One region of the Heyndrickxia sp. MSNUG genome, then DNA from elsewhere that is predicted to be linked to it. Evidence: riboswitches for the same ligand, from Rfam matches in the RefSeq annotation. Region 1 holds a riboswitch; the other holds the start of a gene.

Region 1 (7,201 bases):
ACGGCGCCGATAAAGGTACCGAATGCATTAGGTTTGCCTGCTCCCAGTACGGAGAATCCGATAAATGCTGCCGCTACCGAGTCCATTAAATAAGGAGATCCAGCACTGATTTCTGATGTCATTACGCGGGATGCGAGAACAATCCCCCCAATAGCAGCAAACAATGCTGATAAAAGGTATGCTGCTGTTTTGTAACGGTTTACTGGTATCCCTGACAGTCTCGCAGCCTCTTTATTGCCGCCTATCACGTACATATAGCGGCCATGTTTTGTATAGGTCAGGAAGATATGTACAACGATAACGGCTACAGCCATGATGAGGATGATCCAGGGCACCTGGCCAATTTTAGCAAAGAAAGCGCTGATTGTTCCTGTTGAAAAGCTGCCATCAGGCATAATCATATTTTCTGAAACGGTGGCACCTTTCGTATAGGTAAGGGCCGTTCCTTGAATAACGAACATCATCGCCAGCGTCATCAGCATATCAGGTATTTTCAGCTTGACGATCGCGAAAGAATTGATTGCCCCGACGATCAGCGCAGCGGCAATGGCTGATAAAATAGCAATGAGCGTATTCTGCGAAAACCAGACGAACATTGAGATTACTACTGCGTTTGATAGTGATGCCACTGAACCAGCAGATAAATCAAAACCATCAACTGTAAGCGAAATGGTGATGCCAATCGCTATGATTGTGACGATGGAAATCGATCTTAAAATATTGATCAAGTTATCCCCACTGATAAAAGAAGGATTCGCTGCCGCAAAAACGGCGATGAGAACAAAAATAGTCAGGATGGTCCCATACTTATATAAGAATTGGAACAATTCGAATGTCTTTTTCGGCTGAGTGTTGTGCTGCAAAGGGATTTTGGCGTCCATCCTATCTGCCTCCTGTTGAATAAAATAATAATTCTTCTTCGGTTGTCTTTGCCGTTTCAAGCTCTTTGACCGGCTCGCCATCATAGAGGACATAAACACGATTGGTGAACCCAATAATTTCTGACAGCTCAGAAGATGCATAAATAACACCTTTCCCCTGCTCAGCCAGTTTAACGATCAGTTCAAAAATGTCCCTCTTCGCACCCACGTCCACACCTTTTGTTGGTTCATCAAATATGTAAACCTCTGCATCAGCGATCAGCCATCTGCCAATCGCCACTTTTTGCTGGTTGCCCCCTGAAAGGTTTTCAACCTTAGCCGACACTGAGGGTGTCTTGATTCCTAATGCCTCGATATATTCCTGAGCCGTTTTTCTTTCTGCTGACCTGTCTATGAAGCTAAGGAATTTGCTGAATTTTTTCAGGTTAACAGCCGTTAGGTTAGAGGCGACTGATTCCGATACAAGGACTCCTTCCTTCCGCCTCTCTTCTGGAACAAGAGCAATCCCTGCCTTTACAGCAGCATTCGGGCTGTTTATCCTAAGATTCTTTCCTCTTAACTTCACTGTACCCGTAACATTAGGAACAGCTCCAAACAAAGCCTTACACAGTTCAGTTTTGCCCGCTCCAACCAGGCCGGCGACGCCAACGATTTCTCCCGCTTTTACATGAAGACGGTTGTTCTTGACTTTTTCTCCATCGGTCAGGCCATCTGCTTCTAGAAGAATTTCTCCGATCACGCCGTTCCCTGGCGGAAATTGATCCTCAAGCTTCCGTCCGAGCATATATTCAATAACCTGGTTCGCATTCACATCAGAGGTATTCTTTTTAACAACAAACTCTCCGTTCCGCATGACAGTCAGTTCATCACACAGTTCAAAAATTTCCGGCATCCTATGGGATATAAACACAATTCCGACATCTCTTTTCGCGAGGTCACGGACAATCCTGAACAGTTGCCCCGTTTCTGAATGGCTTAACGGTGCTGTCGGTTCATCTAAAATTAAAAAGGTACAGTTGCTGGAAATGGCCCTAGCAATCAGCACAATCTGCTTTTCTGCAAGAGTCAGCTCGCCGGCCAGTTTTTTCACAGGAATATGAAAATTTATGCCCGATAAGATTTCTTCCGCCTTTTTAAACAGAAGCTTCCAATTGATCCAATGCTTATTTTCCATGCTCTGTACAGTCTGGTTCAGCATAATGTTTTCAGCCACAGTCAGCGAAGGGATGATTGCGGTATCGACCTCCTGGTACACAGTCTGGATTCCATGACATTGTGCATCCCCAGGCACATGGATGTCTAATTTTGCTCTATTAAAGAAAATCTCGCCTGAATAATGATCATAAGCTCCGGATAGTACCTTCATCAAAGTGGATTTACCGGCTCCGTTTGCCCCGATTAAAGCATGGATTTTCCCTGTTTCTGCGGTAAAATCCACATGATCCAGAGCCCGCACACCTGGAAAATCAATTGTAATGCTTTTCATCTCAAGTTTCTTAGCAGTCATCCGGATTCATCCTCCCCTATTAATCTGTAAAGCAGACACTCTAAAAATGAGAGTGTCTGCTGGAGATGGTTTCTATTGTATTACTTATACTAACTTTCTCTTCGTTCATTTCCAGTTCGCCAATAAAAAAATATGCTTGCTATTTTTATAAGTATAAACTGTTGGACGTGCAGTCACTTTTCATTAAAACTTACTATACTTTTGCAAAACAGCTTATTTTTTGTAGTGTTCCTTTAATTTCTTCATCCAATCTTCTTCGAAGGCATTTGATTGTCCCCAGCCTGTGATGATCTCTGCAAGATTGACCATGTTGACCGCCTCTTTTGACTCCTGAAGTTTTTCCTGTGAGATCAGGGCTGCTTCAAGGTCATAAGTTGGAGGTGTATCTTCCCCTGCTAGCTTTTTCGCTAGGATTCTCATGTTTACTGCGCCAATTAATTTAGGATCTACTGCTGCAGTATATTTCCATGAGCTTCCTTCTCCCTGGATTTCCTGTAGATCCGCATTGGAGACGTCGATTCCATAGATTTTGATTTCATCGCGTCCGGCTTCCTTAATCGCACGGGCAGCACCAATTGCGAATGCATCCCAAGTTGCAAAAATCGCATCGATTTCACCTTTAGGGTGTTTGTTCAGCATCGCTGCTACTGCGTTTTGAGTTTGGACGCTTGTATCGGCAGCTGCCACTCCGAATCTCTCAACCTCTTTAATGCCGGGATTAGCCTTCAATGTTTCTTGATAAACTTTATTTCTTCTCACCATTGGCGGGAAACCATCCACCCATAGGTATACAATATTTCCTTCACCATTTTGTTCTTTTACAAGCTGATCTAGAGCAAGTTTTGCAAGTGCTTCATCGTCCTGGGAAGTAAGAGTGACTCCTTTAACCTGGGCAATGTCAGCAATCGAGTCAAATGTAACAACACTCTTTCCCTTTTCAACAAGCTTTTTGACATCATCCACTGTCGCTGCGTCATCTCCGTGTGAAATGAGGAAGCCATCATAATCCTGCTGAAGCGCCTGGTTGATCGCATCATGGAATTTTGCCGTGTCGCCATTTGCAGTGAATACATCGACCTTGAAGCCAAGCGCTTCTCCCTCTGCTTTAGCACCAGCTAAGTACTGAGCTGTATGGTCATCGCCGCCAATCTTGCGGATGACCTTGATTTTCACTTCTTCCCCTTTGGCAAAGCGGTCAGGAACGCCTTCAACAGGTCCGCTTGCTTTCTTTGTTTCCCCGCCGCCGCAGCCAGTCAGCAAAAGCGCTGCCGTAACAGCTGTTAAAAATACCTTTTTCAAACCATTTCTTTTCATGTCTTTTCCCCCTTTAAGAATGATTTGCTTTTTTCCAACCATATAAAAAAACCTCCCTAGAAAAGAGAGGTTTCATCAACGTAAAAGAACAGACGGATTCTTCCTCTCTTATCTTTCAAAACATAAAAATGTTTTGCAGGATTTAGCACCAATTCCATATGGAACGGTTGCCGGGCGTCACAGGGCCAGTCCCTCTGCCACTCTTGATAAGAGAATTTCTTTATTAAGTTAACGGAGCAAATCGATAAACTTACTTTAATCTCCTATACTCATATTGTCAATATTATTTCGAAAATTAAATTTTATTCGTCTTTGACTGGATAAAAAAAGAAGATCCCCAAATCAGGAATCTTCCTTTTCCTAGTTACTCCCTTCTGCCAGCTGCCGTCATCCATTCATATTGACGCAGTTTTACTTCATACAGCGTTAATGGATCACGGTACAACTCAGGGTTCACTCTCATTTTTTCAAGCTCATTTTTACCATATTCAATTTCTGCACGTGCCTCTTCAACAGCTTGCTCAAGAGCAATGAAAGGCTGCTTAAAGAATAAATTCACATCGCGCTCAATCGATTTTTCGAAAATCTCGAATTGCTGAAGAAATTTATTGGCAATCGAAACAGCGATTTCATAGTAATCTTCGGTTTCAAGATAAGTTTTATAACGGTTGTACAGCATCGTATTATTTTGCGGCAGCACTCCAAGAAGCTTTCCAGCACTCTTTAAAAAGAACTGCTGAGGAGTCGATCTGTGCATGATATTGACCTTTTCATAATGGACACCATTTGTCATCCTGTCAGCATCTCGGCGCCAGTCATCGAGCACTCTGAAATCACATTCGAGCTTAATCCGTTCATCCCCATACATCGCATTGAAGCCTTCAGCCATTTCGTTCAGATACGACTGGCTATGATCGAATTCTTCTTTTGAAAATTGTACCCAGCCTTCTAGAGATTCATGGAATTTAGGAAGCACCGTGTTATCCAGATACTCCTGGATTCGGATATTCATTTCTTTATCAATCTCATCATGCAGCCTTCCAAAATCACTCTCTTCCGTCACTAAATCCGTACAGCCGCGGAGCAGTTCTGGAATTTTCTCGATGATTTCAGCACGGGTGTCGTCCTTAATTTTACGGAACGATTTTTGGATTGAGCGTGATTTTTCCTCTTCAATATCTCCCAGCTGATTGATGGCTCCGTTCAGCTTACCGACCATTTCTTCATTCCAGCTGATGGATTCCATATGGTTATTTTCGATTTCGATCCGCTTATCAAGCAAATAAGTAATCGCCCTTCTGACAAAGAATTGTAATTTCGACGTTCGCTCTTCTTCAAAGTTGATGGCGTTTCGATTTGTTTTGAGGAAATCAGAGAAATCCTTTAGCTGCTGCTGCTTTTCATAATTTGATGAGAAGGCAAACATTTTAGCATCAGGGTAATATTGACTGATTTCAGACCAGGTACTATCAAATACTTCAATCGCTTCCTGCTGGCTGTAGATAACATCCATTTTATTCAACAGGAAGTGGATCGGCAGGTTAGGGAAGTACTCCGAAATCTTCGAAAGGATCTCTCTTTCCTTATCTGTGAATGGGTCATTCGCATTAAGAACAAACAGTAAGCTGTCTGCAAAACGCAGGTAATTAAACAACGGATGCTTGTCGTAATTATTGCGGTTGACCCCCGGTGTGTCGATCAAAGCGAGTTCATGCTCACGCAGGAACGGGAACTGGGCTTTAAAATCAATAACTGTTTCATTCTTATGTGTTTGGCGGCGTACGCCTGCCACTTCTTGAAAATCATTTACATCCGTAATTTCACGTACAACTGTGTCCGTAATCTCCAGGATTTCAGTGTTTTGCTGATCGTTGAAACGAATGACCGCTGCTGTAGGTGCAGTAATCAAGTCTTCTCCGATGATCGTATTAACAAACGAAGACTTTCCGTTTCCTGAAATACCTGCTACAAGCAGGTTATGGACATTGGACTCGTTCAGTTCCTGCACCATCCACTTAATCCGATTGCCAACTTCGATTTCATGCTCTTCAGCCCACTTGATGATTGTTGTGAACAGCTTCATGCTATCTTCATAGCCTTCATGATATTCACGCGAATTCAAGATGAGCGTCTCGGCATCATGTATGGCAGACCCGCTGATTGTGGATGGAAACACCTCATTCCAGGCAATGATGGATGATGCTGAAACAAGGCTATTAGCAGGAGTGGTGATTTTCAGCCAATTAGTAAGCATATCTGGAATCAAAGGCGAAATTTCCTTGATTAGCCGATCGCCATTAATCAATTCAAAGTAGGCATCCTGGTATACAGCCGATAGCTGATTCCAGCCATCCCTTCTATTCCCATCCATTCCACTGAACAGATGATTGAATTCTCGCAGCCATGTCATATAGGTTGTCTGGCCTCTGTAGCTTTGCCATAATGAAACAGCAAGCTGTTCAAAACGGCTGCGATCTACTTGGAATAACACAGATAAAGCCGTATTGAAATATGCTGGTTCGAATGTGCTTGTATTCCCTTGGTCCACATACTGTGTCAACACATCGAACCAGCGTGGCGAACCCGTGCGAACCCCTTCATTGACAGCCAGTTCAACAGCATTATTCCAATCTTGGTGCTCTTCAAAAAAAGCACGTGCGATCTCGGTCACTCCTGGATAGTCTGGATCCAGCGCAACAGTTTGCTTAACGACAGCCACAGCTTTATCTAAACTTCCCTGTTCTATGTAAAGGGATAATAGCTGCAGGCCGCTTTCGATTTTCAGGACTGTGCTTTCCGTTTGGATGGAAAGATACAAATCCTCTGCTGAAGGCAGCAGGCCAAGCTCAAGAAACGCGTCACCCATGTTCTTCTTCGCCCATGGCTCCAGCTCATTCGTTATGTTTTCCCATTTAAAGATCGCTGCTTCGAAATCCTTATTATGAAAATAAACCTCACCCTGCGCAAAACGAATGTAGGACAAATCGGGCATATCATTCTTTTGTTCAGCAAGGTACAGTTCTCCTAGTACCCGGACCGGATGGACCCGTCCTTCAGACCCCATATATGTTTCAAAATACGACTTTTTGATTAGCTGCTCCTCAAATGTCATGTTATCCTCCGACCTTATCATAATATGAATCAATAAAAAGAGCCCTCAGACTCCTTCAGGCATTAAAGTAATCTTCTTAACATTTCCTTTTTCCTCAAGGTACGCGTCTTCAAACCTTATCATTGTATTCTATCAAACAAATTTTCATTCAAGATTTCAGTTCCCTTTCAGTTATGCTACAACCTTTACGAATATTGTAACCTTTTTAATATAACATCCAGTTAACTGCCATTTAACACTTTAAAGCGCTGGGGGTCTGACCCCCAACGAGGTGGTGCGGTGGTGCGGTGATTTGTTTGTTTCCATCTATATCTTTCGAACTAGTGGGGGATTTTCTGGGGTTGGAATGAAGTTTGTCACACCGTTGATAGGGCAAACTTATTATAA
Region 2 (7,201 bases), 1.9 Mb from region 1:
TAACAACTGCGGCAATGTTCTTCGGTCTTGTGATGAACTTCTCTTTCTTCCTTGCCGGTACAGTATCTCATAACCCAACTGACATCTTCTTTGGCTTCATCATCCTGTTTGCTGGATTCAACGCTGGCAAATACGGTTTAGACCGATGGGTTGTTCCATTCATTCGCAAAATTGTCCTTAAGAAAACAAATGAAGCAGTAAATAACGCTGTATAAGAATTCGGCAGAGCCCAACCGAATATATGCTGAAAGAGCCTGTCTTCCAGGCTCTTTTCTTTGCCTCTGACTCACCAATAATGAATGCCTGCTTTTTCTCCCTCTCTCCCTTCATCATCACATGCCACCTGGCTTACGTTCATAAATCAGTCAAATTGTTGTTGCTTATTTGTGAACATAGTTCCGTCCCTATCATCTTTTGAAGGAGATTCAATATATTGTAGTGTAATCAAATTATTATTTATCCACGAAGGGAAGCGATTTATATGTTCGCAAAATGGTTAAGAGAAAACAATGTCGCGGCAGGTCTTCTTACAGTGTTGCGTTTATGGCTCGGTTATAATTGGATGCACGCTGGCTGGGGAAAATTAACTGGAGAAGGATTTGATGCTACAGGATATTTAACAAATGCTATCGCTAATCCTGTAAAGGGTCCTGACGGAAACATGGTGTATGGGTGGTATGTGTCATTCCTAGAAAACTTCGCCCTTTCAAACATTGACCTATTCAATTTCCTCGTTCCTGTTGGTGAATTCTTAGTAGGACTCGGACTCATCCTTGGATGCCTGACAACTGCTGCGATGTTCTTCGGTTTAGTGATGAACTTCTCTTTCTTCCTTGCCGGTACAGTATCACATAATCCTACTGATATCTTCTTCGGATTCATCATCCTGTTCGCTGGCTATAATGCAGGAAGATACGGTTTAGACCACTGGGTCATACCATTCATTCACAAAACAATTTTCAGACAAAGTGCTGAGAAACCAGATAAAACTTCTTAAAGTCCCTTAAGAGAAAAATGCATAACCCATTAAAATAAGGTGTGTTAAAGTACAATGTTGATTTTTTAGCACCTGTTGATTGGAGCGGAAGGCGCGCAGACTCCTGGGGGATCAGCGGCCAAGGTGAGACCCCGCAGGAGCAAAGCGACGAGGAGGCTCACCTGACGCCCCCCGGAAAGCGAAGCGCCTGGAGCGGAAATCAACAGACAAGTTTAACACAGCCTAAGCTAAAAAAATCCCTGTACCGCGGCTCTTAATGGCTTAGCGCGATGCAGGGATTTTCTCTGCTATGGTGTTTATTTTACCTGATGAACTCTTTTTCTGATGACAGAATCGATGAAAAATCGAGTGTATATTGTTATTTTACATAATAAGAAGTTTAAAGATCGTCAGCCCAATTCCAATCAGGAAGCCGCAAACCGCACCATTGACCCTGATCCACTGCAGGTCTTTTCCGATATTGTTTTCCATCATGTCGATCAATGTTTCTGTATCGAGTTTGTCGAGGTTTTCCCTAACCAGCTTGCCGATCTTTGAATGGTTCCTTTCAATCAGACCAGCAAGTTTTGTATGAAGCCATCTCTCAATGCCTGCCACTTTTTCAGGATCATTCTTAATCTCATTTATGAATTTGTTCACGACCGGGATTACGTGATCATCAACAAAGCTCTCTTTTTCAATAAACGAGATTACACGGCTTTTGAACTTTAAGAGCACTTCTTTGATTTGGTTTGAAATCTCCAGCTCTTCCACCATTTTATTTTTCCAGCTTTGGATTTCTAACATCAGCACTTCTCGTTCATCAATGCTTCCGAGCTCTTTGCGAACCTTCTCAAGAATCATGTGCCTGTATCGATTGTCGCTTTGTTTAAGGTTTTTCATTCTTTTTAAAATGAAAGACTGCAGCATATTGCCGATTTTCTCTTCGGTGATCATATTGCTGAAAGATTGAATCGCGAATTTTAGCAATCCGTCTGCCTGGGTAGTCTCAATTGCCTGCTTGCCAAGCTTGCCGAGGACCATTTTCGCTTCCTCTTTGGATGCCCACTTTTCAGTTTCCTCCAGGACATAATTAAATGCGGCTTCATCGTATTGCTTAGCTAACACATGACTTGAAGCCTTTTGTAAAAGCACTGAGACATCAGCTGTAAGCAGGAAGTTTTTGATCTCCTTTTCAATGGAAGGAACAAATTTTTCCACATCAACTTTGTTCGCAATCTCAAGACTGAAGGATTGTATATTTTTTTTCACAGAATCAGAATGCAGTTCTTTTTCCACTGTCTCAAAAATTTTATCCAGAATATGAATCTGCTTGAACTTATCCATGATGCTCTCTTTCGTGAGCCAATCATTCTCGAGCATATTGATTAATGCGTGTGTCACCTTTTCACGATTTTTAGGCAGGAGTGCAGTATGTGGAATCGGGATGCCCATTGGGTGCCTGAAGAGCGCAGTAACGGCGAACCAGTCAGCAAGTCCGCCTACAAGGCCAGCTTCAAATCCGCCCATTAATAGTTTTCCAATGAATGATTCCTGAAACGGAATCGTTGCGAGGAAACCTACTCCCATAATTGCCAGCGATATAGCTGCCAAGTGTCTTGATCTCTTATCTTGTGTATTCATAATTCTCCCTCTGTAACCATTTATGTTTTTTCCGTTAGCATAACAAAAAGAAATCTCTGTTAATATATTAACCAATTTATAGGGGAGAGCGCCATAAAAATGAATAAGTCCCATGAAACTCTGAATATTCATCAGGTCTCAGGGGACTTGGTAATGACTATTATAAAAGATATATTGCGACGAAAATAAACCTAACTGCTAAGTACAAGCCTATTCCATCCACTCAGGCTTACCAAAGCCTTTAAACTCTTCATCAATTACTTTTTCAAATTCTGCTGATTCTACTACTTCTTTAATATCTTTCGCAAATTGTGCATTCTCGTCTTTTGTATTAATGACAACACGATTGCGGTACTGGTCAGGCATTTTTTCAAGCTGGAGGGCATCAAGCAGGTTCATTTTTGCTGCCAGTGCAAAGTTTCCTGGAACGGCTGAAAGATCTACACTCTCTACTGCTCTTGGCAGCTGTGCTGCTTCAATTGGCTTGAACTGCAGGTTCTTGACGTTATCTTTTACATCCTTTTCGGAAACAGTCAGTGGATCAGCGTTCGGGTCAAGGGTAATCAAACCTGCGTCTTCAAGAATCAAGAATGCGCGGGCTGCATTCGTTGGATCATTGGGAATAGCGATGGCAGAACCTTCGGCTACTTCATCAAGTGAGTTGAATTTCTTTGAATAGATTCCCATTGGAGCCGTTGGGACAACAATAACTTCTGATAATTCAAGATCATGCTCTTTTGCAAAATTCTCCATATACACTTTGTGCTGGAAGAGATTCGCATCCAGGTCCCCTTTAGATAAAGCTAAGTTAGGCTGGATGTAATCGCTGAATTCCACAACTTTCACTTTGTATCCTTTTTTCTCAAGCAATGGTTTGATTGCCTTGGAAACCATGTCACTGTAAGGACCGGAAGTCGCTCCAAATGTGACTTCCTTCTTGTCTTCCTTCGCATCTCCATTTGAAGCTGAATCGCTGCCGCATGCTGCAAGCAATCCGATTGATAATAATAAAATGAGTGAATACACAAGCTTTTTCATTAAAATAACCCCCAATTTTTTTATCTTTTATCTACTAATCTTGCAATTCTGTCCCCGCCGAACTGAATGAGCTGGACCAGGCAAATTAGAATAATAACCGTAGTAATCATGATGGTATTGTCATAACGATAATAGCCAAAACGAATCGCAAGGTCGCCAACTCCGCCGCCTCCAACAATCCCGGCCATCGCTGAGTAAGCAACAAGACTGATGATCGTAATGGTCACTCCCTGGACAATTCCAGGACGGGCTTCTGGAATGAGGACATCCTTTATAATCATCCATGGGGTTGCACCTGTTGCAACTGCCGCTTCGATTACTCCTTTATCGATTTCCCGGAAGCTCTGCTCTACTATTCTTGCAAAGAATGGAATTGCAGCGACCGACAACGAAACCGAAGCTGCTGTTGGCCCAATAGTCGTGCCGGCAATAAGGTTTGCCAATGGCAGCAGGGCTATCAGGAGGATGATAAATGGGACTGAACGAATCATATTTACAATGAAACCTGCGATATTTTTAAAGATTTGATTTTCAAGGAATAAGCCCTTGTCTGTGACAAATAACAGCACCCCCGTTGGCAGTCCGATGACGATTGCTACAACGATTGATATTCCGACCATATAAATTGTTTCAAAGAATGCTTTGTTCAATTCCGGCAGCAGGGAAATCAGACTCTCAGGCAGCATCATGAATCACCTCCAGATTTCTTGTTCTTGACGCAATATACTCAATAGCACGATCAAGCTCATTGTGGTCACCTGTTATCTCCATGATAAAAATTCCAAGCGGGATCTCCTGTATGTATTCAATCTTTCCATGAAGGATATTTCCTCTTACTTTGAATTTTTGGAACACATCAGAAATGACTGATTGCTCAGCAATCGCACCCTGGAAGTAAATTTTAATGATCTTTCCCTGACGCTCCTCAAGCAGTCTCTCCGGGAGATCAAACTGAAGGATCGAGTTGACAAAATCCTTTGTCAACGGCTGCTGCGGGTTGGCAAACACATCATACACATTTCCTTCCTCAATGATTTTCCCATCCTGCATAACAGCCATCCTGTCACAAATCGTCTTGACTACTTCCATTTCGTGAGTGATTAGAACGATTGTGATTCCTAATTCAATATTTATCTTTTTTAACAATGCTAAAATCGATCTAGTTGTGCTTGGGTCCAATGCTGAAGTAGCCTCATCACACAACAGGACTGAAGGGTTATTCGCAAGAGCCCTGGCAATGCCCACCCGCTGTTTTTGCCCACCCGACAATTGTGCAGGATACACATCTTTTTTATCAGAAAGCCCCACCATATCTAAAAGCTCGACTACTCTTTTATCAATTTCCCCTTTTTGGTTCCCAGCTGCTTTTAATGCGAAAGCGATATTTTCACTTACGGTTTTGGCACTGACCAGGTGAAAATGCTGAAAAATCATGCCGATTTTCAATCGAGCTTTGCGCAGGTCACTTTTATTTAATGAAGTAAGCTCCACGTCGTCGATAATCACTTCACCCGACGTCGGCTTTTCAAGGAGATTCAAGCATCTAAGCAAGGAACTCTTTCCTGCTCCGCTGTAGCCAACGATTCCATAAATTTCACCCCTATTTACCCTTAAAGAAACATGGTCAACACCTGTTACAGTTCCACTTTTCGTTTCATACACCTTGACCAATTTTTTAACTTCTATCATGCTTTGTCCCCCTATCAAAACGTTCTTCTGTTCTGGAATCTATTTCGACTTCCAGTTAACCAAGAGGCTTTATTGGTATACCAATATCATATTTCCGTTTTCTAGTCCCGCAGCAGTCTGCGCTTCCCGGTTTAGCCACCGAACTGTTTAAAATAATCAATTGGATAGAATTAAACGAAAAAATGCCTCTTTCATTCACAGAAAGAGGCATCGTAAATATCTATACGACTTATCTCTCAGAATGAAATCATTCTGCAGGAAGTGGCACCGTTCCTAAAAGGAGGTTGCCGGACGTCATAGGGCCTAATCCCTCGGTCACTCTTGATAAGTAACTTATTTAATTGGATAATTGAAATCATAAAACCTTCTGATTTGTTTGTCAATATAATATTTTGATGAACAAATTTATGACATCGCTTTCATCGTTGCAGGAGTAAGGTGAAAATTTTTCCAAATATTTTTGGTGAAGTTTTTTCATCGTATTCAAAATTGAAAATTGACGTTTGAATTCTCATCATTCCAATTTAATATCGTGAAGCTAACAAAACAAAAAAACCCTTGTTTATGATAAAACAAGGGCTCCATAAACGAGCGCACCAGCTATGACATAGGCAGGGTGCACTTTCATTTTTTCCATAAGCAAAAAGCTCAGGCCGCCGATTAGTATTGTCTGCAGCACTCCGACTCCTTCATAGGAGGAGAAAAAGAAATCATATGTCATGACCCCAAGCAAAACGGCAATGACTGGACGAACGACGAGTGTAAGTCGCTTGACTCTCTGAGAATCTTTAAATTTCATCAGCAGTCCGAGTAAGCCGATCATCAAGATCAAGGAGGGAGCTACTGAAGCAAATACTCCGACAACCACACCGAGGATTCCACCCTCCGAATAGCCAATATAGCCGGCCATTTTCGTTGCGATGGGTCCTGGCAGAGCATTACCCATCGCGAGCACTTCACTAAATTCATTAACCGTCATCCAATCGTAGCGGTCAACTACTTCATTTTCAATCAAAGGAATTGAAGCAGGACCTCCACCGTATCCTAAAATACCCGGAATAAAAAATGCCCAAAAAATTTTAAAATAAATCATCGCTGCTCTCCTCCCACTTTTTCATTTTCGGAAGGCGAAGCATCCTTCTTAAGCAAGGCACCAATCAATAAAACAAAGATTAAAATTCCTGGGTGTACGTGCAAGAATTGCATAAGCAGCAAACTTCCAGCCAGCGCCACCACTGTCCATTTCCAACCGAGCTTGGATGCACCGGATTTTTTTATAAAATCCCATGTCAGAACAGCAAGCATGACAGCAACTACCGGCACAACAGCCTGAGTCATGCCGCTTACCCATGATTCATCCTTATAGGCATTCAGGCCGGTCAAAAGAAGAACCATTAAAATAATGGTTGGAATAATTGTCGCTGCCAGGGCATTAAACATTCCCAAGACGCCTGCTTCACGGAAGCCGATATATCCAGCCAACTTTGTAGCGATTGGTCCCGGCAGGGCATTTGCTAATGCAAGAATATCGCTGAATTCATCAGAGTCCATCCATTTATATTTTTCTACTACTTCCTTATGTACAAGTGGGATCGAGGATGGTCCTCCTCCGTAGCCAAGAATTCCTACCCGAAAAAACGCTAAAAATATATCCGCCTGTTTCAATCACTCTCACCTTTTCTATTCGTAATATCAGCCATGGCTGAAAATTATTTCGTTACCCTTATTAAATAATTATATAGATTAATAGCCATACATGCATGGAAAATTATCACCAGAGATAGGTTAGAAAATTTTTACATAAAAAAGCAGGCTGCTCACAGCACCCTGCCTCATGTCTTATTTTACTTTTGA

The links. Region 1 has a riboswitch for S-adenosylmethionine ahead of AABM38_RS05130 (sugar ABC transporter substrate-binding protein). Riboswitches for the same ligand answer to the same signal wherever they lie in the genome.
Region 2: linked by a shared signal. The riboswitch ahead of AABM38_RS19875 (methionine ABC transporter ATP-binding protein) and the one ahead of AABM38_RS05130 (sugar ABC transporter substrate-binding protein) in region 1 are both predicted to bind S-adenosylmethionine.

The regions. Positions count from the first base shown of each region.
Region 1 covers NZ_CP150978.1:1,033,484-1,040,684, reverse strand. Annotated here, with positions in the region: gene AABM38_RS05140 (ABC transporter permease) at 1-881, opposite strand, end outside; gene AABM38_RS05135 (sugar ABC transporter ATP-binding protein) at 883-2,388, opposite strand; gene AABM38_RS05130 (sugar ABC transporter substrate-binding protein) at 2,602-3,702, opposite strand; SAM riboswitch class I at 3,808-3,915, opposite strand; gene AABM38_RS05125 (dynamin family protein) at 4,067-6,814, opposite strand.
Region 2 covers NZ_CP150978.1:3,954,491-3,961,691, forward strand. Annotated here, with positions in the region: gene AABM38_RS19850 (DoxX family protein) at 1-215, shown strand, start outside; gene AABM38_RS19855 (DoxX family protein) at 482-997, shown strand; gene AABM38_RS19860 (DUF445 domain-containing protein) at 1,361-2,620, opposite strand; gene AABM38_RS19865 (MetQ/NlpA family ABC transporter substrate-binding protein) at 2,831-3,658, opposite strand; gene AABM38_RS19870 (methionine ABC transporter permease) at 3,679-4,344, opposite strand; gene AABM38_RS19875 (methionine ABC transporter ATP-binding protein) at 4,334-5,347, opposite strand; SAM riboswitch class I at 5,574-5,678, opposite strand; gene AABM38_RS19880 (chromate transporter) at 5,910-6,440, opposite strand; gene AABM38_RS19885 (chromate transporter) at 6,437-7,012, opposite strand; gene AABM38_RS19890 (potassium channel family protein) at 7,187-7,201, opposite strand, start outside.